One region of the Brevibacillus gelatini genome, then DNA from elsewhere that is predicted to be linked to it. Evidence: riboswitches for the same ligand, from Rfam matches in the RefSeq annotation. Region 1 holds a riboswitch; each other region holds the start of a gene.
What was found. Region 1 has a riboswitch for S-adenosylmethionine ahead of metK (methionine adenosyltransferase). Riboswitches for the same ligand answer to the same signal wherever they lie in the genome.
Positions count from the first base shown of each region.

Region 2: linked by a shared signal. The riboswitch ahead of AAFJ72_RS19040 (sugar ABC transporter substrate-binding protein) and the one ahead of metK (methionine adenosyltransferase) in region 1 are both predicted to bind S-adenosylmethionine.
Region 3: linked by a shared signal. The riboswitch ahead of mtnK (S-methyl-5-thioribose kinase) and the one ahead of metK (methionine adenosyltransferase) in region 1 are both predicted to bind S-adenosylmethionine.

Region 1 is NZ_CP154342.1:4,076,158-4,084,058, reverse strand. It holds gene AAFJ72_RS19705 (accessory Sec system S-layer assembly protein) at 1-106, shown strand, start outside; gene AAFJ72_RS19700 (SLAP domain-containing protein) at 193-1,152, shown strand; gene AAFJ72_RS19695 (SLAP domain-containing protein) at 1,193-2,191, shown strand; gene AAFJ72_RS19690 (S8 family peptidase) at 2,482-5,046, shown strand; SAM riboswitch class I at 5,234-5,334, shown strand; gene metK (methionine adenosyltransferase) at 5,467-6,678, shown strand; gene AAFJ72_RS19680 (polysaccharide deacetylase family protein) at 6,822-7,838, shown strand; gene AAFJ72_RS19675 (sensor histidine kinase) at 7,835-7,901, shown strand, end outside.
Region 2 is NZ_CP154342.1:3,945,232-3,953,132, reverse strand. It holds gene AAFJ72_RS19070 (DUF5680 domain-containing protein) at 1-62, shown strand, start outside; partial or broken gene AAFJ72_RS19065 (winged helix-turn-helix transcriptional regulator) at 261-520, shown strand; gene AAFJ72_RS19060 (DoxX family membrane protein) at 840-1,406, opposite strand; gene AAFJ72_RS19055 (GNAT family N-acetyltransferase) at 1,849-2,589, shown strand; gene AAFJ72_RS19050 (DUF421 domain-containing protein) at 2,774-3,496, shown strand; gene AAFJ72_RS19045 (ATP-binding protein) at 3,705-4,943, opposite strand; SAM riboswitch class I at 5,145-5,266, shown strand; gene AAFJ72_RS19040 (sugar ABC transporter substrate-binding protein) at 5,388-6,410, shown strand; gene AAFJ72_RS19035 (sugar ABC transporter ATP-binding protein) at 6,487-7,901, shown strand, end outside.
Region 3 is NZ_CP154342.1:3,715,811-3,723,711, forward strand. It holds gene AAFJ72_RS17960 (ABC transporter ATP-binding protein) at 1-829, opposite strand, end outside; gene AAFJ72_RS17965 (ABC transporter ATP-binding protein) at 855-2,597, opposite strand; gene AAFJ72_RS17970 (GNAT family N-acetyltransferase) at 2,729-3,283, opposite strand; gene mtnA (S-methyl-5-thioribose-1-phosphate isomerase) at 3,446-4,492, opposite strand; gene mtnK (S-methyl-5-thioribose kinase) at 4,489-5,718, opposite strand; SAM riboswitch class I at 5,855-6,000, opposite strand; gene AAFJ72_RS17985 (anti sigma factor C-terminal domain-containing protein) at 6,093-7,292, opposite strand; gene AAFJ72_RS17990 (sigma-70 family RNA polymerase sigma factor) at 7,289-7,765, opposite strand.

The DNA.
Region 1 (7,901 bases):
TGCCAATACGAGCAAGCCGTGGCTGTTTATTTATCCTCCGGAAAGCATTTTGGTGGAGCAGCCGGACCTGTCGCGCTGGAAGGTGAGTATTCCACAGCAGGCGTAGAGAGTCTGGTTTGCATGGGCAGTGTGGGAATGTTTATCATGGAGAGAGATACTTCGTTCGGGCCCGGACGTGTGAGGAGGTAACCTATGTTTTCTTTTGTGAAAAATTTCTTTGGCAAGCAGCAGGGTGAAAAATCCCTGGAGGATTTGAAAAAAGAGATTCAGGAAGAGTCTGCGATTGATATTGCAGAGCTGAAAGATACTGAGGTGGAAGTGGAAAACAAGGCGGAGGCGGGTGCATCCGGCAAGCCTGACAGAGTGCGCACAGAACTGTCCCTGCATCCGATGTGGGAGCAGGAGCTGGATGCAGAGAAAAAATACACGCTGCGCTTTTTGCAGGCAGAGCTGCCTGAGATGGCGCGAGGCTTGATTAGCGTAACGGGCTTCAGCTTGATTCCCCAGCCGAACGGTATGACCGTGGCGTTGTTTTTCCGCAATGCGACAGATAAGCCTGTGCGCTTCAAGAACATCGGGCTGGCGATTTATTTGGACGACAAACCGTTTGCGCGGATGAGAGTCGACCTGTCGGATATGGGCAGCATTCCGCCGCATACAAGCCGTCCGTGGGAAGTGCATTTCCCGGAAGAGAGCTACCTGCACGACAATTTCATGTTCAGCCGTTGGAAAGTCGTGATGAAAGCAGGGAAAAGATCGCATATCTGGCCGAGCACACTGGAGCTGGACCCGGATATGGAAAGCCGCATGACACAGCGTCAAAAAGACCGTCTGGAATCGCTCGCGTACTCTTTGCCGCCGATCCCGGTCAATACGGTGCACATTACCGGGTTTGACATCGGGAAGACAAAAGACGGAAAGCTGGTGGCCGCCTTGCTGTTCCGCAACGGGCTGTCCAAGGATTATCAACCTGACCAGCTGAAAATCACCATTTCTGATATGGATGGGGATGTCGTGGCGCGAGGGGTTGTAAATGCCAGCAAGATTCGCGTGAAACCGGGGAACAGCCGCCCGTGGCTGGTTGTATTCCCGCCGGAATTTGTGAAAAAGCCGGATGCCAATCTGCGTAGATGGACTCTTGAAGTAGAATAGGCGCAAGAGTTCCATACTGCAGCAATAAGGAGGTTGTTATATGAGTTGGTTATTGGAAAACTGGTTTGGCTCCAAGGAAAGTCTGGAGCAGGTACGTGAAGATATTCATGAGCATTTGCATAAAGAGTTTTACCTGGGGGTGTCGGGAATTGACAACCCGCAGCAATCGGCGAACAGGATTGAGGCCAAAGAGCTGTTTTTGACGATGAACGGTCCTTGGGACGATCAACTGGATGAGGCGGAGCAGGAGCTGCTGCAGTACATCCACGACGAGCTGCCTCCGGTCGTTCGCGACGAGGTTGGCATTATTCCGTTCTATACGCAGGTGACGGCGGAAGGCTACCTGGTGCTGACTTACATTCGCAATGCGACAAACCGCAATGTTCTGTTGCAGAAGCTGCCGCTGACTCTCGTGACGGCAGACGGCGAAGAAGTAGCGAGAAAGACGTTTGATTTGATGGAAAAAGGTCCTGTTGGCCAAATGGCCAGCCGTCCGATGGAATTTATGTTCCGTTGGGAGGAGTTCGACCGCATCCCTGACAAGGAAGTGCCGCTGACTCTGACCTTTAAAAAGCCGGAAAAACGCCGCGTCGAGGAGAGTGAAGACTTGAATATCGGTCTGAGTGCGGACGAACAAGCACACTATGTACAAAAGGCGAAAGAGAAAGCTCCTGTGGAGCAAGGACAGGTAGATTTGCAAGTCCTCGACATCAAGCCAGGCAAGGATAAAGGGCTGAAAGTCGTGGTTGTATTCCGCAACGGACTGGAGAAGCGCCTGGAGTTTACCGAGGTGCCGATCATCGTTCACGACAAGGCAGGCGATGCGGTAGCCCGTGTCAACTACACCCTGGAAAACATGAAGGTGGAAGCAAACAGCCAGCGCATCTGGGCGTTTGACATCCCGGCTACTTCGATCAAAAAGTCGGAAGTGAACGTGGAGGAGTTGACTGCCTTTATTCCAAAGGCGCGTCAACGCAAAAATGACAAAGCAGCATACGCGGAGCCTGGGTTCGAAGACAACAAAGGCCTGCTGCAATAATCGAAAAACCCTTTTTGCCCATGGTGAAAAGGGTTTTTCGCCTGCTAAAACGTTCCAAATCTTGGGGAAACAGGGTTGCTTTTCGCCCTTTTCATCCGCTATGCTAGGACGAGAAGCACAATACTTGAGTATCTTTTTGAACGTACGGGAAATGGTAAGCGCACGTGTTTATTGGTTTCGCTACGTTAACAAAACCTTCCACTACAGCGCGGGCGCTCCAGGTAGAGAGCTGCGACAGAGGTTTTCTTGCTGCGCTCGTTGCAGGGGAAAGTAAGGAAGGACTGTTTTTTATGAAAAAATCGATTCACATAGCCGTGTCATTAGCGATGCTGCTCACGCTTGCTCCGCTTGGCGAACGGGCTGCACTCGCTGCCGCGCCTGCTTCCAACGACAGCTATCTGAGCAACCAGCTGCACATCAGCCAGATCAAGGCAGACAAGGCATGGTCGGTCGCGAACAGCAACCAGGCGATTACGATTGCCGTACTCGATTCAGGAGCGGACTACAACCATCCTGATTTGAAAGGGAATTTGCTGCCGGGCGTCAATCTGGTCAACCCCGGAAAATCCGCGCAGGATGACAACGGGCACGGTACAGAAGTGATCGGGGTTCTCGCGGCAAAAGGCAACAACGGCATCGGGGTTGCAGGGGTAGTCTGGAATGCCCGGATTTTGCCGATCAAGATTTTGAACAAAGACGCTGTGACAAATGTGGACATGATCGCCAAAGGGATCAATACTGCACTCGACAGGGGAGCAAAAGTCATCCTGATGTCGTTTAGCAGCCTTTCCTATTCCCGCTCCTTGACAGAGGCAATCGACCGGGCGGAGAGAAGCGGAGCGGTCCTCGTCGCAGCGAGCGGCAACGAAGCAAGCCGCGTGGCCTATCCGGCAGCCTACCCGACAGTGGTTGCGGTAGGGGCTGTGAACGGGAAAAACCAGGTGATCTCTCAGTCCAATACGGGGCCCGAGCTGAATCTTGTGGCGCCGGGGCTTAACGTATATACGACGAAGCTGGGCGGAAAGTACGGATCGTTTTCCGGTACATCGGCCGCAGCGCCTCAAGTGGCAGGAGCGGCGGCCCTGATCCTGGCGCGTTATCCCAAGCTGACGCCGCTCGATGTCAGGCAATTGCTTTACCAGACGGCTACCGATCTTGGCGAGAGCGGCTGGGATCGGCAGACAGGCTACGGACTGCTGGACGTGAACAAGGCAGTGCGCAGCGCACTCTCCAGTGACTTTTTGGAGCCGAACAACACATTGCAGCGGGCCAAGGCATTCCCGATTGAACAGCAAATCCGCGGCAACCTGGGGCCGAACGACACGGTCGACTGGTTTAAGATGGACGTACCGTATGACGGCAAAGTCAGCTTTACGGCGAAGATTAACTCCGGGGTATCCTCCGCCATGGCGGCTACCTTTTACTCCGAAAACCGGACGCCGATTACGCATTATTTTGGAAACGGGGATACCGTTACCGTCCCGGCAAAAGCGGGCAGGATGAACATCAAGCTGATGCGAAACGGCGGCGTCAATGCGTTTACATACGTGCTGACGAGCAAGTTCACGATCAACCCGGACCGCAATGAGCCAAACGATACGATGGCGACGGCAAGACCGCTTGTCGGCAACCAGATCAGCGTCACGGGCAACTTCCACCAGGAGGGCGACCAGGACTGGTTCTCCTACTACGTCCGCGAGTACGGGCATCTGGATGTGACAGTGACGCCCGACAACAAGCGGGTGGACCTGGTGCTTGCCATAGGGAAGCAGAACGGAAATAATACGGTTTGGGACCCGATCTACGACAACGACGACCGCGATCACCCGGCTGAGCGTGCGAGCAAGGAAGTCTCTCCGGGAAAATACTACATTCGGGTCAGCGAGTATCAGCAAAATGCGGTAAACGGTGAATACCGCCTGGATCTCGGTTTCACTCCGCTGAAAAAAGACCTGAACGAACCGAATGACACGTACAGCAGGGCCTCGCCGCTCGCCGCCGGAGGGGTCATGACCGGAACCATCCCGACGGCATCGGATTCAGACTGGTTTCAATTTACGCTCCATACAGATTCGTACGTCACAATTCGCGCTCCGTTCATTCCCGTATCCAGCGGGTTTCGCATCGCCCTTTACAGCGAGAAAAACATGAACTACGCGCTCGCATCGACAAATGAAGTGGCAGAGCTGTCCGACCGGGGCAAGGAGATTTTCAGCCTGCGGTTGCCAAAAGGCAAGTATTACGTGCGCCTGAACAGCGGCATTCCGTTCAAGTACGATGCTTACAAACTGACGGTCACGCAGCAGCCGCTCGTCTCGGGGTATCGGGATATTTCCGACCACTGGGCGCGTACAGAGATTGCCAGGCTGAGCTCCAAAGGCATTGTCAAAGGCTTTGACGATGCGACGTTCAAGCCCAACCAGGCAGTCACCCGCGCCCAGTTTGCCACCATGCTGCTGCAGACGATGCGCGCTACTGGCTCCAAAGTAGCTACCACCTATTCGGGAAAGGAAGCATTTTCTGATCTGCCAAAAAAGCATTGGGCGTACAACACCCTTGGAGTGGCTTATCAGCTCGGGATCTTGAAGGGGTATCCTGACAGTCAAATCAAGCCTGACCTGGCTGTTTCGCGGGCGGAAATGGCTGTGATGATCGCCAGGGCGAAGGGCTTGGCGCTGAACAGCCGCAGCACATCGAGCTATCGCGATGTTCCGGCCGACCACTGGGCAGCTCCGGCAATCGGGGCCATGACGGCGAGAAACTGGCTGAATGGGTACGGCTCGAACTTCAAGCCCCAGGGAAGCGCTACGCGGGCCGAGGTTGTTGTATTGCTCGCCAAGTCGTATCAAGTGTAAGCGTACAAGCGAAAACGTACAGCCTCGCCGGATCGCACACGGAAAAGCGCACAGCAGATCACCTCAGATGCTTCCCGCAGGCAATTCAGCAGCGTTTTTCCCAGGGCGGTTTCGGCCAAAAAAGTCCTCTGTAAAAGTCTATTGACACCACCTCAAAAAACAATTATTCTATAATCCGTAATGGATACTCTTATCCAGAGCAGGCGGAGGGACTGGCCCTATGAAGCCCGGCAACCGTCTGGAGCGGTGCTAACCAGCAGGACGGAAATCTGTTCTGGCCGATAAGAGGATGAAGGAAGCTAAAAGCGCTCAAACCTTTTCCTCCAAAAGATGGAAAAGGTTTTTTATTTGCGTTTACGTCGATAAAATCCTGACTCGGCTACCAAACTATTTGTATGAGGTCAAAGGAGGTATTTTCTCATGGCTTTGCAAAAGGGTCGTCGTCTGTTCACATCGGAGTCTGTTACCGAAGGACATCCGGATAAAATTTGTGACCAAATTTCCGACTCCATTCTGGATGCGATTTTGGCCAAGGATCCAAACGCTCGTGTAGCTTGCGAAACTTCCGTAACTACCGGTCTGGTTCTCGTAGCAGGTGAAATCACCACCAACACGTACGTAGACATCCAAAAGCTGGTTCGCGACACTATTCGTGAAATCGGTTATGATCGTGCAAAGTTCGGCTTTGACGCTGACACTTGCGGCGTTATCACTGCGATCGGCGAGCAATCCGCTGACATCGCTCTTGGCGTAGACCAGGCACTGGAAGCGCGCGAAGGCAAAATGACTGACGCTGAGATCGAAGCAATCGGTGCAGGCGACCAAGGACTGATGTTCGGCTTTGCTTGCAACGAAACTCCTGAGCTGATGCCACTGCCGATCAGCATGTCCCACAAGCTGGCGCGCCGTCTGACTGAAGTTCGCAAAAACGGCACCCTCGCTTACCTGCGTCCTGACGGCAAAACGCAAGTAACGGTTGAGTACGATGGAGACAAACCAGTTCGCATCGACACAATCGTTATTTCTACTCAACACGCTCCAGAAGCGACATTGGAGCAAATCAAGCAAGACCTGATGGAACATGTCATCAAACCAGTTGTTCCAGCTGAACTGCTGGACGCTGATACCAAATACTTCATCAACCCGACTGGCCGTTTCGTCATCGGCGGACCTCAAGGGGATGCTGGCTTGACTGGCCGCAAAATCATCGTAGATACTTACGGTGGCTACGCTCGTCACGGCGGCGGCGCGTTCTCCGGTAAGGATCCGACGAAAGTAGACCGTTCCGGTGCTTACGCTGCTCGTTACGTAGCGAAAAACATCGTGGCTGCCGGCCTGGCTGACAAATGCGAAGTGCAAGTGGCTTACGCCATTGGTGTAGCACAGCCTGTATCCATCTCTGTCGATACGTTCGGTACAGGAACCGTTTCCGAAGAAGACCTGGTGAAACTGATCCGCAAACACTTCGACCTGCGTCCGGCTGGCATCATCAAGCAGCTCGACCTGCGTCGTCCTATCTACAAACAAACAGCGGCTTATGGCCACTTTGGACGCAATGACCTGAATGTTCCTTGGGAGCAAACAGACAAAGCAGAAATTTTGAAGCAAGAAGCTGCTCAACTGGCAAAATAAGAACGACAACAAGCAAGAGCCTGGTAATGCTACTGGGCTCTTTTTGTTATGGGAAAATTTCCCATTTTTTAGTGGGTCTTGATCGAAGGGAAAATGTAGGACTGTGTCGAATCTCCTAGAGAGGAAAATAAGGAGGGGTTTCTTTGCCGAACAGAAGGCTCTTCCTGACCGTGTTTGTTATTTGTTTGCTGCTCATTGTGTCTACAGCAGGGATTGGTCATTTTTACCAATTTAAAAATAATGCGCAAAAAGCGCAACCTTTTCCCCAAGTAGATACGTCTATAAGCATAAGCGCGGCGGAAATTGCTGAGCCAAACGTCACGCAGAATGAAAAAGCAACGGTAGAGCCGAAAAAGTGGTATAACAATCAGGTAGTCGTTCTGACGTATCACCATGTCACGGATGAATCGGGTCAGCGGTACGTGATTTCGTCGGAGCAATTTGCAAAACATATGTCGTTTTTGCACGAAAACGACTTGCATCCGATCTCGTTGGATGAGTTTTTGCGGTTTGTGGATACAGGGAGCTTGCCGACAGAGAATGCTGTCCTGATTACGTTTGACGACGGCTATGAGAGTTATTACACGGAGGCTTTTCCCATCTTGCGTACATACGGCTACCCGTCAGTGAACTTTGTGATTGCAGGGCGCTTGCGAGATGTAGCCGATCGAAAACGGGAGAACATGACGACGCCGCTGACGCGTCAGCAAGTCATGGAAATGCTTCACTCCGGGCTGGCTGATATTGGTTCGCATACGTACAGCCTGCACGAAGAGGAAGCACGGAATGAATGGGGAGAGATGGGACCGGAGACGGCGCCCGTCTACTTGCAAGATTTGAAACGATTGGAAAATGAGGAGGAATACAGGGATCGACTTTACGTTGATTTCAGTATGTCTCGTGTAGGCTTGAACAAATGGATGGGCCGGGAGATAAAAGCGATTTCATTGCCTTTTGGCTATACGAATCCCATCGTACTGGAGACAGCGCGGCAGGCGGGCTACGGATATGTCTTTACCTCTACACCCGGTTTTGTGAAAAAAGGGGTAGATCCGTTCGCCATCCCGCGAAACGATGTGGGACTGCGAGATGTAGATGAGGTCATACTCCATCAGTTGTTCACGAAGGCGAAAAAAGAGTTCGAAGGAGAACAATCATGAACAAAGTGATCGACATCAGCGTGCTGGATGGGGTGATTAAGAGAACCATTGAAACCGTGGAAA
Region 2 (7,901 bases), 130 kb from region 1:
TTTACCGCCGCGATGAGGTTGTGTATGAATTGCTGTATCATGGCGGGTTGTTGAAAAAGTAGGAACTGTGTAAGCGGTTGCGCTGCTTTTTTTGCCATGATCGTGAAGACGGAAAACGCCAAAGAGAGCCGGTATTGGGGAGCCATGTTGCCGGCAGTCTACCTGTTGTTTTTCGTGTGCGGCTACGCCAGCGGATTGCGCTAAAAAAAAGCCACGATGGTGTCGATCTGCTCTGTCTCCAGTGTCCGATTGAGCTGTCGATGTCCATTCTTGCCGGAAGGTGGAAAACGACGATCATTTGCCAGCTTTTGAAAGGGAAAAAACGGTACGGCGAGCTGAAGAAAGGCATCATCGGCGTGAATCACAAAATGCTCGCGGAACAGTTGCGGGAGCTGGAGGAGGCGGGATAGTACGGCGCCATGTGTACCCGGTCGTTCCGCCAAAGATGGAGTACGAACTGACAGAGCGGGGAGAAGCCCTGCGCCCTGCTATTGAATACTTGATTGCGTGGGGAGAGTAGTTTGGCACACCTGTGCCTGTGGCGAATGAAGACGATCCGGCAGCCAGCAGCTGCTGAGAGGAAGGAACGTCTGGGGCAGAAACTTGGCCAGAGAATGCCGTGTGAACCTACAGCGCGGCACAGGTGTAAGCGGTCCAGTCTGTGCGGTTTTGCCATGCCTCGCAATTGGTTCGATGGACACGTTAAAAGCAAAGCGCTGGTCATACCCGCGACATGCAGGTATGACCAGCGCTTTGGTAATTCGTAGGCAGTTTGCGGTTTCGTGACGGCTTGGGAAATGCAAAGTGGCGTCCCATATCCTGCAACTTGAAGCAACCGCCTAACGTATGCCGAAATGCTCCGACCGGGAACGAGTCCAAGGAGTACCAAGGTACGGGAGCGCCCAGCGGTCCAGACCGTACCAGCCCGCTACTTTCCAGGCGAGTACGAGCCAGGTGGCAAAAATGAACAGCAGAGGGTTGGTACTGATTGTTCCGGCGAACAGGAAGCTGACGTTCATCAGCCCGCCGAAGAAGGCGGCAATGCCCGTGAGCATACCAAGGATGAGGCCCAGGCCGACGAGCAGTTCTCCGTAGGCGACAAGGAAGCCGAACACCTTTGCGTTTGGCAGTACCATATTTTCCAGGAACCAGGCGTACCAGGAAGTGACGTCTTTTCCTTCCGCCGCTTTCGCGAGGGAGCCTTTGACGAAGCCCTCAATGGCTGTGCCTGCTTTGTCCCCTGTCCAGGTATCGGTATGGATTTTTTTCCAGCCAGCAGTAATCCAGGCGTATCCGACATACAAACGGATGAATAGCCAGATCCAGGCTGAACGGGTGCTGCTGAACAAAAAGTGTGATACGGGATTTTCAGGAATAATGATTTCGTTGTTGCTTGCTGGACGCATGTGGATGTGCCCTCCTTGGGAAAAAATAGACTGGATAACGCTGGTATGGATATTGATTCCAAGTGATTGTAACACAAGGACTGCCTGCCTGGTGCGGTTTTAGGCATAAGTTCATAGGTTGTTCTTTGACACTATTGGCACGGTGCTAACTGTAGTTCCAAAGTTCTACAACTAAATGAATGCAACTTTTCATGACATTCCGCGACTGGTTCACGCGCTGGCTGCACGGCGGTCGACCTCCCGGGCCGTCAGCCAGCGGGCGAGATGGGGCGAATTTTTTGACGGGAGCGGGGTTTTGACGATAAGTATCCTGTTGTGGAAACAGTTTGTGTCTCCATCAAGTTTTGGTAGAATGAAAGAGTTGAGGGGCGGGTTTTCCTCTCATGCGAGCAGGGGCCTTTTCCGATATAGAGATAGAGACGGTTTTGGGAGGATAGATAGAATGGCATACAAGGTGTACACACAAGCAGAGCGTCCTGATTTGAACGATCAAATGGCCGATGTGCTCGCCGCCAGCTGGTCTACATTCATGCTGCATGACGAAGTGGCCGAACAGCATTACGATCGGCTGGAAGAGTGGTTTGGCTCTTTTCAATATTTGCTTACGGATGAAAATGACACGGTAATGGCGGTTGGCAACTCCATTCCTTTTTACTGGGACGGTACCCTGGAAGGCATGCCAAAAGGCTGGGATGACGTCTTCCTGCGCGGAATTGAAGGCTATGCGCAAGGGCAGAAGCCAAATACACTGTCGGCTCTCTCGATTTCGATTGACCCGAAGCATCGCGGACTCGGCCTCAGCCGCCAGATGGTAACGGCGATGAAGGACATCGCGAAGCAAAACGGGCTGGAATACATGGTGGTGCCTGTGCGTCCATCTCTCAAGCACAAATATCCGCTGATCCCGATGGAAAACTACCTCGAATGGAAAACAGCGGACGGTGCTCCTTTTGACCCGTGGGTGCGCACGCACTGGAAGATGGGCGGGAAAATCATGAAAGTGGCTGCGGAATCCATGCTCATCAGAGGCAGCCTGGCCAAATGGGAAGAGTGGACAGGGATGAATTTCCCAGGGTCCGGCATGTACATAATTCCGGGGGCGCTCGTTCCGGTGCGCGTCGAAGCGGAAAAGGACGAGGCCGTATACGTGGAACCGAATGTTTGGATGCAGCATGTATTATAAAAAAATATGCGGGGAGCTTTTGCTTTCCCGGATGAGAAGGGCCGTCATTTGTGCGGCTCTTTTTTTCATTTGCGAAATGTCTGACCGAAGCTACACGCGCTTCGCCGGGAAACCAGCTCGCATAATTGATGCCAAAAGTTTTCATAGTAAAAGGAGGAAAGACTTGCGGGCAGGGGGAGTTTTTGTGGATTTGTTCAATGAGAGCTTGGTTGTAGTCGGGCGCGTATTTACGATTCTGCCGCTGCTATTGATCGTGACGCTGTTCATGGGAAAGCGCTCGATTGGCGAGCTGCCTGTCTTTGATTTTATGATTATCCTTACGTTGGGTTCTGTGACCGGGGCCGATATTGCCGAGCCGAATGTCCACCATCTTCCCATCGCGGTGGCGATTGTGGCCCTCGGCGTGCTGCAGCGCCTCGTGTCGCAGTGGTCGATTGTGTCCAGGCGCTTTGGGAAAATGGTCACGTTTGAACCGACGGTCGTTTTTTACAACGGCAAGTTTCTCGTCCATCAGTTGAAAAAGATACGCTATTCGCTCGATAATGTGCTGCAAATGCTGCGGGAAAAAGACATTTTTGATCTGGCAGAAATTGAAATGGCCATCATCGAGGCCAATGGCCGTTTGACCGTATTGAAAAAATCGGCGCAGCAGCCAGTGACGAGACAGGACTTGCAAGTCCAGACTGCTTCGACGGGCATCTCCCTGCCTGTCATTGTCGAGGGGAAAATATATCCGGATGCGCTGAAGTACCGCGAACGTGACGAAGAGTGGCTGTTGCAGGAGCTGAAAAAGAGAGGCGTCGCGGTCGAGGACGTATTTCTCGCCACGCTGAATCGGCAAAACGAGTTGCTGTTATTTGAAAAGCAGCCGAACAATCTGCAGCAGATTCCGCCCGTTCAGCATTGAAGGGAAGGCAACTGTTTTCGGGTGAAGCAAGACCGGGACCGGCAGTCTGGGAGGCGATGGTCAGGAGCGCTTGTGCTTCATCACCTCCCCGTCCATTTGTCCGTCGCAAGCGAAATGATCCCGCTCTCAGGGGGCGTACCTTTCCACGAGGGCTGAGCATGTTTTCATGGCCAGGCTTTTTCACCTGACCGCTACTGCGACCTGGCCGCTACTGCGGCTGATGATACGGAAACGTAATCGTGAACTTCGTACCGACCTTTGGCTTGCTCGACACGCTCACCGAGCCGCCAAACGCGCGGATGACGTGATAGGAATAAGTCAGGCCGAGTCCGGTGCCGCTTGTTTTGGTCGAAAAATAAATCGTGCCCAGTCGCTTGATCTGTCCCTCGTCCATGCCGATGCCGTTGTCCTTGATGATGAGGAGCGCGTTGTTTTTTTCAATCAACAGCGACAGAACGACTTTCCCGTTGGCCGTCTCCGCGCATGCTTCGATGGCATTTTTTACAAAGTTTACCAGCACCTGCTTGAACTCGTCGGGATTGGCCATGATCGTGACGGGCTTTTCATATGCTTGCAACTCCAGCTCGATGTTGTGCATGTTGGCAAAAGGCAGCATGACCTCGCGGACGACATAGAGCTGCTCGCACACGTTGATAAGCTCGTTGCGCTCCTTGAGCGGCTTGGACAGCGCGAGGTACTCCGTCAAAATCGCTTCCGTGCGCTGGATCTCGTCCAGGCTGATGCGGATGTACTGCTCGGCTTTCGCAATGTTTCCCGCGTCTTCCTGCATCAAGCGCAAAAAGCCTTTGACGGCTGTGAGCGGGTTTCTCACCTCGTGCGCCAGTGAAGCCGCGACGTGGCTCATCGTCTCGATCTTTTCGTTTTGTGCGTGGCGAATGAACAATTCCTTGTCTGATACGCATTTGCTAAATAACGACATCAACAGCCAGATGCCGACGATATTTTGAACGGGGATCACGAACACATGATAGGCAAGCTGATGGGATACATGGGTGGGAAAGTTAAGATAGGTCAATCCCAATTCTATCAGGGAAAAGAGAGCACCCGTCAAAAGAGTATACAGTGTTTTTCGATAACTGGCTTTGTAGCGTTGATAGATCAGGAGGGAGATCGCGAATGCGGTGGCTATCATGAGCATGGCGACCCACGTGTCTTCACCGCCCAGATAGTAGCGGTACAGCACTGATTCGATCAGCACGACCGAGGCGATTCGTACCCCGCCGTAGATCAAGGCGAAGAATACAAAAATAAATCCCTCAACGGCGCTCGACGCGAAGGTCATCGCCAGAAACACGCAGACAGAACTGGTGACGAGAATAAAGGAACGACTGTAGTTACACATTCGGTCGCGGTAATAGATATTAAACAAAACAAACGGCGTCAGGGCAAAAAACATTTGCAAGATTACTTCTTTTAATAGACTCATCGGACATCTCCATCGCAAATTTGCATGGCTTTGGCTTTAATCTACCATATGTCGACAAGACTTTACAAAAATTCCTCCAAAATTTAGACATAAAGTTGGGACTACTTGGAGGACAAAAGTTTGAAAAACCTAGTTGACAGATGGGTAAAACAAGGATTATAGTCTGTATATATTCCGAAAACGTTGTGAAAATAAAAACTACTCTTATCCAGAGAAGGCTGAGGGAATGGCCCTATGATGCCCGGCAACCTAGCTGGCAGGATGATCTGACTTGCGAGCCAAGGTGCTAACTCCAACAGGTAGCGATACCTGACAGATAAGAGGCGCGAATCTTGTCGATCAAGCCTCTTTCATCTGTTGAAAGAGGCTTTTCCTATTGGAAGGTTGGAAGGTCGTCGCCTCCCCAGCTTGAAGCTCAGCAGGAAAGAAAAAGGGGGAATTTTCATGAAAAAGAAACTGGGTCTTGTCACATCAATTGTACTGGCTGCGTCGCTGGCCTTGACCGCTTGCGGCGGAGGAGCGGACACCCAAAATCAGGCGGGAAGCGGCGCTTCCGGCGGCGAGAAACCGAAGCGCATCGCCCTGATTATGCGCCAAAACGTCGGCACATTTTCTGCCCAATACATTAACGGCGTGAAGCAGGAAGTCGAGAAAAACGGCGGCGAGCTGACCGTATTCAACGCGGATACCGATTTGTCGAAAATGGCTTCCAACCTCGACGCTGCGGTGAACCAAAATTTTGACGGCATCCTGATTGACCACGGTACGGCAGAAGCGCTGCAGCAGGGCACGCAAAAAGCAGTCGACAAAAAGATTCCGGTCGTGCTGTTCGACACCGATATTAAGCTGCCAGGCGTACCTGTCGTTGAGCAGGATGACAACAAGCTGGCCGAGCTGAGCCTGGAGAAGCTGGCTGCCGATACGGGCGGCAAAGGCAACATCGTGAAAATTTGGGTAGCAGGCTTCGCACCGATGGAAAAACGCCAGGTAACGTATGAAGCCTTCCTGAAAAAATACCCGGATATTAAGGAAATCGCCGCATTTGGCTCGGCAACGAACAACACCGCGCTCGATACGCAAGCACAGATGGAAGCGATTTTGAAAAAGTATCCGAACAAAGGCGATATTACAGCCGTATGGGCATCGTGGGATGAATTCGCCAAAGGGGCAACCCGTGCGATCCAGCAAGCAGGCCGCACCGAGATCAAGGTATACGGCATCGACCTGAGCGACGAAGACCTGCAGCTGATCCAGGAGCCGAACTCTCCTTGGGCCGCGACGGCAGCGGTAGATCCGTCGAACATCGGTCGCATTCATGCGCAAACCGTTTTCCAAAAAATCAAAGGTGAGCAGGTGCCAGACAGCGTGAAGCTGAACCCGGTGCTGGTCAAACAGGAAGACTTGCCAAAGGATAAAAAAGTAACGATGGGCGACCTGTCCCAATACGTGCCAGAGTGGGGCAAGTAAGCAAATAGAGCTGGTTGATTTGGCTATTCCCGTTGCTTCTGTCAACGGGAATCTTGTTTATTTGGGGGTGCGAAAAGTGTCCAGCTTGCAGATGAAAGGGATTGTGAAGCAGTTTTCCGGCGTACCCGCGCTGCGCTCCGTCGATTTTGAAGTCAAGGCCGGCGAGGTGCACGCACTGCTCGGGGCGAACGGAACGGGAAAAAGCACCCTGATGAAAATTCTCACGGGTGCGTATCAGGCGGATGGCGGAAGCATCGTGATTGACGGCAAGGAAGTCTCCATCCAGTCGCCGCAGGATGCGAAAGCGCTGGGCATCCAGTGTGTCTACCAGGAAGTCGACACGGCGCTGATCCCGTATTTGAGCGTGACGGAAAACATTTTGCTCGACCAGATCGTGTCCAAAAGCAGCAAGGGACTCATGAACTGGCAGAGGCTGCACAAGGAAGCGGAAAGCATTTTGCAAGGCTTCGGCTTTTCCATCCCGGTGCGCATGCTCGTCGAGGAATGTTCGCTGTCGGAAAAGCAGTTGATCCTGATTGCCCGCGCGACCGTGCAAAAAGCGAAATACGTCATTTTTGACGAACCGACAGCTCCTTTGAGCACGAAGGAGAGCGAGCGGCTGTTTCTCATCATCGACCAATTGAAAAAAGCCGGGGTCGGGATCATCTATATTTCCCATCGGCTGCCGGAAATCTTTGAAATCTGCGACCGGATCACCGTCATGCGCGACGGCCAGTTGATTGCAACAAGCGAGACAGCCGCTACCACGATGGATGAAGTCATCGGGAACATGCTGGGCAAAAGCTTCGATGAAGAGTTTCCGAAGGTGGAGGTACCGATTGGCGAGCTGATCCTGGAAGCGGACGGGGTGGCTGGCGGCAAGGTTCGCGGTGTTGATCTGAGCGTTCGCGAGGGCGAAATCGTAGGTGTCGTAGGACTGGTCGGAGCAGGGAAGACGGAACTGGCCCGTTTGTTGTTTGGAGCCGATGCGGCCGAGGCTGGCCGGGTCAGGCTGAAAGGCAAGGAGGTACGTCTGCGCTCGCCAAAGGACGCCGTTGATGCAGGAATCGTCCTCGTCCCGGAGGAGCGGCGAAAAGAGGGCATTTTTGTCGAGGAATCGGTGAAAAACAACCTGTCTGTCTCCACCTTGTGGAAATGGTCGCATCTCGGGTTTATCCGCAGGGGAGCCGAGGCTGGGCAAGCGCGAGAGCTGGTGCAGCGACTGGGCGTGAAGACGGCGGACATCGGGCAGTTGGTCGGCTATCTGAGCGGGGGAAACCAGCAGAAGGTGGCGATTGGAAAATGGCTCGACACGGACGCGCAAGTTTTCATGTTTGACGAACCGACCAAAGGTGTCGATATTGGCGCAAAAAGCGATATTTATCGCCTGATCGGAAAGCTGGCGGAGCAGCGCAAGGGCGTTTTGTACTTTTCCTGCGAATTTGCGGAGGTGCTGGGCATCGCGGACCGGATTCTCGTCATGTTCGAAGG
Region 3 (7,901 bases), 360 kb from region 1:
ACAACGCCAGCTGCGGCTGGAGCACGAACAGCGCGACCAGAATTCCGATCAAATAAATCCCGTTTTGCACAAACGTGGCCAGCACGCTCACGTACAGCTCGCGAATCGCCTCGGTGTCGTTGCTCACGCGGGAGACGAGCGAGCCAACCGGCGTCTTGTCAAAAAAGGACACCGGAAGCTTTTGCAAATGCGCAAACAGCTTCATCCGCATCTGCTGAATGATGCGCTGGGCAATCGTTTGCAGCCACAAAATCTGCACGTAGTTGAAGCCCGCCGACAGCAAAATCAGCGCTCCGTACCCGACCGACAGCCAGATGATCGGCTGCACGTCGTTTTGGTACATCGCCAAAACTTCTTCGCCCGTCAGGCGGATTCCGGTCGGGGTCGCACTCGTTCCCGCCGCATCGCCAGTCCTCACCGCAAAGCGCTCCCGGCCATTTTCCGGCTCAATCGGCGTGAACTGCTTCTCGCCATTTTGCTCGATTTTTCCCGCGATCAAGTAATACGTCGTGCCTTCCGCAACGACAGTCACTTCGTTCGCCTGGATGCTGCCGGGGGTCAAGCCCGCATCGGCCAGCATATCTTCCCGTATATAGTAGCGATCATTTATCGCCACCGCCACGTCCTTTTGCGCCTGCGGCTTTTGTGCAAACTCGTACCAGGGTTTCTGGATGGCGAGAATGTGATTGTCGATCATCACCTTCGCGAGAAACGGTCCCGCCAGCTCCGCACTCGTCCCGAGCAGAAGCAGGATCAGCGCTCCCGCTATTTGCTTCTGAAACGGCCGGGCAAATGCGGCCAGCCGCTTCCATACCTGTTCTTTTCCCACGAAACGCTCTCCCCCTCTTCGCGGCCTAGCCGGCAACATCCCGCTCCATTTGCTGCCTGCGATACTGCTCCGCATACCAGCCATTTTGCTGCATCAGCTCATCATGTGTTCCCCGCTCGACAATCCGCCCTTCGTCCAGCACGAGAATCAGTTCGGCGTGCTGCACGGCAGACAGGCGGTGCGCGGTAATAATCGTTGTTTTATGAGCACGCTCCTTACGCAAATGACGCAAAATTGCCTCTTCCGTCCGGGCGTCAACCGCCGACAAGGAATCGTCGAGAATGAGGATGCCTGCATCGAGCAGCAACGCTCTGGCGATGGAAACCCGCTGTTTTTGCCCGCCGGATAGCGTCACGCCCTTTTCGCCCACCATCGTTTGCAGGCCATCGCGGAACTGGGCCAGATCATTGTCCATTTCCGCCAGCTTGAGCGCGTGCAAAATCTCCGCCTCGGTCGCTTGCGGCCTTCCAAATGCCACGTTTTCTGCAATCGTCCGCGAGAACAGCAAATGCTCCTGCGGCACATAGGCGATTTTTTCCCGCAGCGCGGCAAAGGACAGCTGTTCAATCGGCACGCCGCCGACAAACAGCGACTGCTCCTTCAGCTCGTATTGATGCAACAAGGCGCGGCACAGCGTCGACTTGCCGCTCCCCGTCCGCCCGACAACGCCCAGCGTCTTGCCTTCTCCAAGCGAAAAGGTGATGTCCGTAAGCGCAGGCTTTTCACTGCCCGGATAGGCAAAAGAAAACTGGCGGGCTTCTACCGTATTCGGCGTCTCGGCTGTCACCGGATGGGCGGCTTCCTGCACATCCGGCTGTTCCTCCAACAGCTCGGAGAGGCGCTTGTGCGACGCTCCGCCGCGCTGCAACACGTTGACCAGCCAGCCAAAGGCGAACATCGGCCAGATCAAAAGCCCAAGGTACAGGTTGAAAGCGACCAGATCGCCCAGCGAAATTGCACTCGTAAAGACGAGATATGTGCCATAGCCAAGCCCGATCAGGAAGCTGAAGCCGATAATGATCCCAATCGTCGGCTCGAACAGCGCGTCGATTCGCGACACGCTCACGTTGCGCTCCAGCGTTTTTTCACTGACCCGGCGATAGGCTTCCATGTCTTCCTTTTCCTGCACAAACGCACGCAGCACACGCACACCGGAAACCGATTGCTGTACGTGGTCGTTCATCTCGCCAAACGCTTCCTGAGCGAGATAAAAGCGCTCGTGCAGCAGTCTGCCGTAGTAGGCGGTGGACCAGGCCAAAAAAGGCATCGGGATCAGCGCCGCCAACGTCAGCTTCCAATCGATGACCGTCACCATGACACCAAGCGTCAGCAGGGTCATAAACAGCGAATCGACCAGTGTGAGCACGCCTGTACTCGCTGTCTGCTCGATCGCTGGAATGTCGTTCGTGGCGACCGCCATCAAGTCACCGCTGCGCCTACGATGATAAAACGACGGCGTCATCCGCGTCAGGTGCGCAAACAGACGCTCGCGCAAGATTCGCTCCAAAATCAGCGCACCGCCGTTGAGCAAGTACCGCCAGGCAAAGCGCATCACGTACAGACCGACACCGAGCGCAAGCAGAATCGCAACCGTCCTGGTCAAGTCCTGCGGCGTCAAGGAGCTGTTGCGCATCGCATCGACCGTCTCTCCGATCAGACGAGGCGGCCAAAGCATCAGGACGTCGATGAGAAACAAAAACAGGATACCGATTGTGTACCGTTTCCAGTACGCGCGAAAAAACCACGATAGCTCCTTGAGTGTATGCAAGCAGATCCCCCTCCAAATCATGGGCACCGTAATTGTACAATTATATATAAAAAAGGCCGCGCGCATCACGCAGCCTCTTTCTTGCTTCCTACATCGTAATTTACTGAATTTTCTTTGTCAATCCAACTTTTTTAGCTGCGTCTGGCCAGCCATTCTTCCTTCAACATGCTGTACACCGCATGGTCGACGAAATGGTCGTACAAAAACTCGTTTCGGCGCAGGATGCCTTCCAAATGAAAGCCCAGCCGCTCCGGGATCGCTCTGCTCCGGTAATTTTCCGTCGCCGCCTGAATCGTCACCTTTTCCAACCCCCACGAGCCGAAAATAAGACGGTCCATGTACGCCGCCACTGCCTTTGTCATCAGTCCCTTGCCCTGGAACTGGGCACCAAGCCAATAGCCGATTGCCGTTTTCCTGTTGATCCAGTCAATATGATGTACGCCCAGCGTTCCGGCCAGCCGTCCGTTGTGCCAGATTCCGTAGTGAATGCCCTGGTTGTCGTTATGCTGCTGGATCGTTCGCTGGATAAAATGGCTCGTATCCTCGACACGCTGCGTAAAATCCAGCCACGGCAGCCACTCCTTCAGGTAGGGTCTGTTCGTATCCGTAAGCCAGAACATTTCGGCAGCATCGGACAGCTCCAGCTGTTTGAGAAATGTCTCCTCATCAATCGGTATCATTCTCATGCAAAAAGCCCTCCTTGTATTCATGTAGATGCAGCGGCTAAAGACGGGCAAACGACTGCTTACGCTCGATTATGCGACCCGAGCCATTATTTGGCAAGCAGTACGGTCATTTTTGCGCAAAAAAGCGCCCGCCAGCGAACTGGCAGACGCTCATGGACGTGATTATTGTTTGCTTTTTGCGATCTCTTCCGGTTTGAAAATGCCCGTCTCCGTCACAATTGCCGTAATGTACTTGGCAGGCGTCACGTCAAACGCCGGATTGTACACCTTGATGCCATCCGGTGCTACCTGTTTGCCCAGACCGTGCGTGATTTCCTCCGCCGAACGTTCCTCAATCGGAATGTCCGCGCCCGTCGGTGTTGCCAGGTCGACAGAGGACAAGGGAGCTGCCACGTAAAAAGGAATGCCGTGCGCTTTTGCCAAAACAGCTACCCCGTACGTGCCGATTTTGTTGGCGACATCGCCGTTCGCCGCCACGCGGTCTGTTCCGACGACGACCGCTTGCACTTTGCCTTGCGCCATCACCATCGCCGCCATGTTGTCGCAAATCAGCGTGACGTCGATGCCTGCCCGCTGCAGTTCATACGCGGTCAGACGGGCGCCTTGCAAAACGGGGCGAGTCTCGTCTGCGTACACTTTCAGATCCCAGCCGCGTTCCTTGGCCAGATAAAATGGAGCCGTTGCGGTTCCGTACGCTGCCGTAGCGAGCGCCCCCGGATTACAGTGCGTGAGAACACCCATGCCGTCTTGCAGCAGCGTGAGCAGATGCTCCCCGATTGTCCGGCACACCTCCGCGTCTTCCGCTTGAATCGCCAGCGCTTCGTTGAGTACAGCGGCTTTCAGCTCTGCGATGGACAGGGCAGCATCTTTTTCTTTTTCCACGCGCGCCTTGATCCGGTCGAGCGCCCAGAACAAGTTGACAGCTGTAGGGCGGGATGTGCCCAGATAGTCTGCCTGGCGGTTCAGCTCCTGCCAAAACTGTTCGTACGTCTGTGCCTCGCTGTCGCGAATCCCCAGGTACAATCCATACGCTGCGGCCATGCCGATTGCCGGCGCGCCGCGCACTTCCAGGCGGCGAATGGCGCCCCATACTTCTTCGGCAGTCGTCAGGTGCAAGTAAATCGTCTCTACTGGCAAACGCGTCTGGTCGAGCAAGACGAGCACGTCGTCTTCCCACTTGACTGGCGTGATTTGTGTGCTGATTGTCATACTGTCGTTGCCTCCTGATAGTAGCGTGCAGTTACTTGGCGGACGATGTCCGTGATGTCTGTCGATTCTTCGACGTTGGCCCGGCCGAGAATCAGTGCTTCTCCGATTGCCAGCGCCAGACGCTCGGCTTCTGCCCGTTTTGCATCGTCTGCGATGGTGTTCAGATCAGCCACTCCCGCAAGTCCGATCACGCGGCGCAAAATTTTGCAGCCGGCATAGCCTGCCGTGTCCTGAATCAGTCGCTTCACGTAGCTTTGCCACAAGCCTTCGACATGAGCGCTGCGCTCTTTTGCCTGCTTGTGCCAGAGCTGAACGAACTGGGAAACAAATTCGTTCCAGACATCCTCCACCGTTTCCAGCAAGTATTCGCGGTACGAGTCGCGTTCTCCTTGGTCTTCCTGCAATCCGTGCTGGCCAGCGTAGTTGAGCAGCAGGTTGGCGATGACCGCGCCGATGTCGAAGCCGATTGGCCCGTAGTAGGCAAATTCGGGATCGATCACTTTCAGGCTCGTCTCGGTGATGAAAATGCTGCCCGTATGCAAGTCGCCGTGCAAGAGCGCTTCTGTGCGCGTGAGGAAGTCGTATTTCAGCTTGGCGATTTCCAGCTTGAGCGGCTTGTTGTTCCAGATCGCTTCCACTTCCCGGTGAATCAGCGGGTTGAAGTTATTGGTCTGCGCATTTTCGTACGGGTCGGTAAAGACGAGATCTTCTGTGATTTTGCATAATTCCGGATTTATGAATGTTCCGACGAGCGCTTTTTTGTCGTACGGATGCGCGCCCAAATCCGATGTGTAGAACAAGGTGTGCGCGAGAAAACGACCGATCTGCTTGGCGAATAGCGGGTAGCGGTTTCCTTCAATCAGGCCCTTGCGCATGATCGTATGGTCCCCGACGTTTTCCATGACGGTCAGTGCCAGCTCCTGATCGTAGTGATACACCTCCGGCACGAGATCCGGCACGTATTTGTGCTGAATGCGGAGTGCTTCACTCTCGATTCGGGAGCGGTCGATGGTCAGCGGCCACGATTCGCCCACGACGCGCGCAAACGGAAGCGCCTGCTTCACGATCACTTTTTTTCCGGTAGCCGGTTCCTGAATATCGAACACCAGATTCAGATTCCCGTCCCCGATTTCACGGCTGGTCAGCTCGGCCCCTTCCGTAAACAGACCCGGCAAGCCTTTTACGTACTCCACTGCTTCCTGTTCAGTCAATGCGCGGTATGCCATGATTGATTACTCCCCTCGTTTAAGTCGTTGCTCTCTCTATCTGCAGCAGACTGGTCATATCGTTCAGCCATGCAAAAAACCTCTTTTCCGAAGAAAAGAGGTCGCTGTCGTCACGTACAAATAACGTGTCATGTCCCCCTTATCTTCCAGACCACTTTTGTTTCTGCAGGAATTAGCACCGTGCACGTCGCTGATTGTTTTCATCGCTGTTCGCGTCAACATAGCGTCGTGTCGGTTGCCGGGTATCATCGGGCCAGTCCCTCCACCTTCTCTGGATAAGGTATCCAAACGTATGCGGTTTTTGATTTAGTTTGAATCATACAACCTGTGGTTCCGGGATGTCAACATTCTTTTTTGCAAAAACGGTTCGCCCTTTACCAGCTTTTTTGTGTCCCCGATGCGGCGGGGGGGTCCCAGTTCCACCAGTCGATTTTCCCGACAAATGCGGCGGTAATCGCCTTTTCCTCCTTGAGCCTAAGCAACTCCTTCGTCGGTCCGGTCAGGACGGCGCCGTAGATGCGCAAGCCTTTTTCCTGCAAATAGCGATAGCGCTCCTCGATTTGCGGATCGCCGCCCGTAAGCAGTGCAGAGCCCATGTCGCGTACCAGGCTTTTTTGCTCGGTCAAATATTTCATCTCGCCCATGAAGGCAGCCATTCGCCGCTCGCTTTCGCCGTTCACCTGAATCGGCGCTGCTCCGTAATCCAGCGCCCGCTCGGCAAAGCCCCAAACTTCCCCCGGGCCGAGTAACAGATTGCCTACTTCTCCGTCTGCCTGTTTCAACTCCACTCCCGTGTCGACGGCAAACCAGACCGTTTCTTGGCTGTCGCTGATGATATGGCGGGAAACCAGCTTGACGTACTGGTCATACGTCAAGAAGCTGTCAAACGAGATCGCCAGTTGGGATACCGTTCCCTCCGGCAGCTTTTCCAGCGTTGTCCAGGCAGGCGTGCGCAAATAGGCCGTGTCTTCTTCCGGTTCTCCGGATGACAACGGGTAGCGGAAAAACAGTTTTTGCTCCCTGACGCCACCTGTCCACTCCGGTCTGGCGCTCACGTTCCACAGTACATTCGTGCTCCGAAAGCGGCCAGCGTTTTTGGCCTCTCTGCCAACTTGCTCGCGCAGTTCCATGTCGATGCTGCCGTACAACAGCCCCACCTGCGAGCCGCTGCTGCCCACGCTCACGCCCGGCTGGGTAAAATTGACCATGTCCCACGCCACCCGGAACAAATCGTCGTACATCAGCCTGCCCACCCAGCCGTTTACAAGCAGCAAGAGCACACCTGCAAGGCAAGGAATCGCGAAGGCATAAAAGGAGGTCGTCAGCCGGTTTTTCCATTTTCCCCGGCGGACGATTGCCCGCTGTCTGGCTTCCGATAGCGAAAGCGCTGACTTGACTTCTTCCCTGTCGTCTTCCCCCTTGTCCTCCCCCAGCAGCAACCGTTCCAGCCTCTGTGCGTACTCTTCATCGCTTGTCAGTTCCTCGCCCAGTCGCTTCGCTTCCTCTCCCGTTACTTCCCCTCTCAAATAAGCAAGCAGCCTTTGCTCGCGCTCATCTCCGTTTTGCCTCGTCATAGCCCTTCCTCCTTCCACAGTTGTCGCATCTTTTGCCGTCCCCGAAACAGAGAACGCTTGACATCTGCCAGTTCGATTCCCAGCACCTGCGCCATTTCCGCGTAGGAAAGCTGCATCGTCGACAGCAAAATCACCTGCCGCTGCTTTTCCGGCAGCCGCTCCAGCCAGGCGGATGCCGTCTCCCACAATTCCTGGTTCACGAGCTGGTCAGCGGGATCGATAGCGGAAGCATCCAGCCGATCCGGCACGTTCCCGACGTAATCGACTGGCCGCCGCTTCTGCTTGCGATGCCAATCCACGAAAGCGTGGTAAGCCACCTTGAACAGCCATGGCCGCACTTTTTCCCCGTGATAGTCCTCCAGAGAGGCAAACGCGCGAAAAAAAGTCTCTTGCGTCAAATCTTCCGCCTGCCTCTGATCGCGTGTGAGCCGGAAAAGATAGCGGTATATATCGTTTACGTGCAACTGGTACACGTCCTCCAAGCCTACTTTCCCAATGTCTCCACACCCTTTCATCCCATACCACGCACGCTGTGTAAAAAAGTTTCACTTGCTGCCTCCTTTTCCCTGTGAGCAGATGCACATTCTCGTAAAAAACAAAGATTGACTC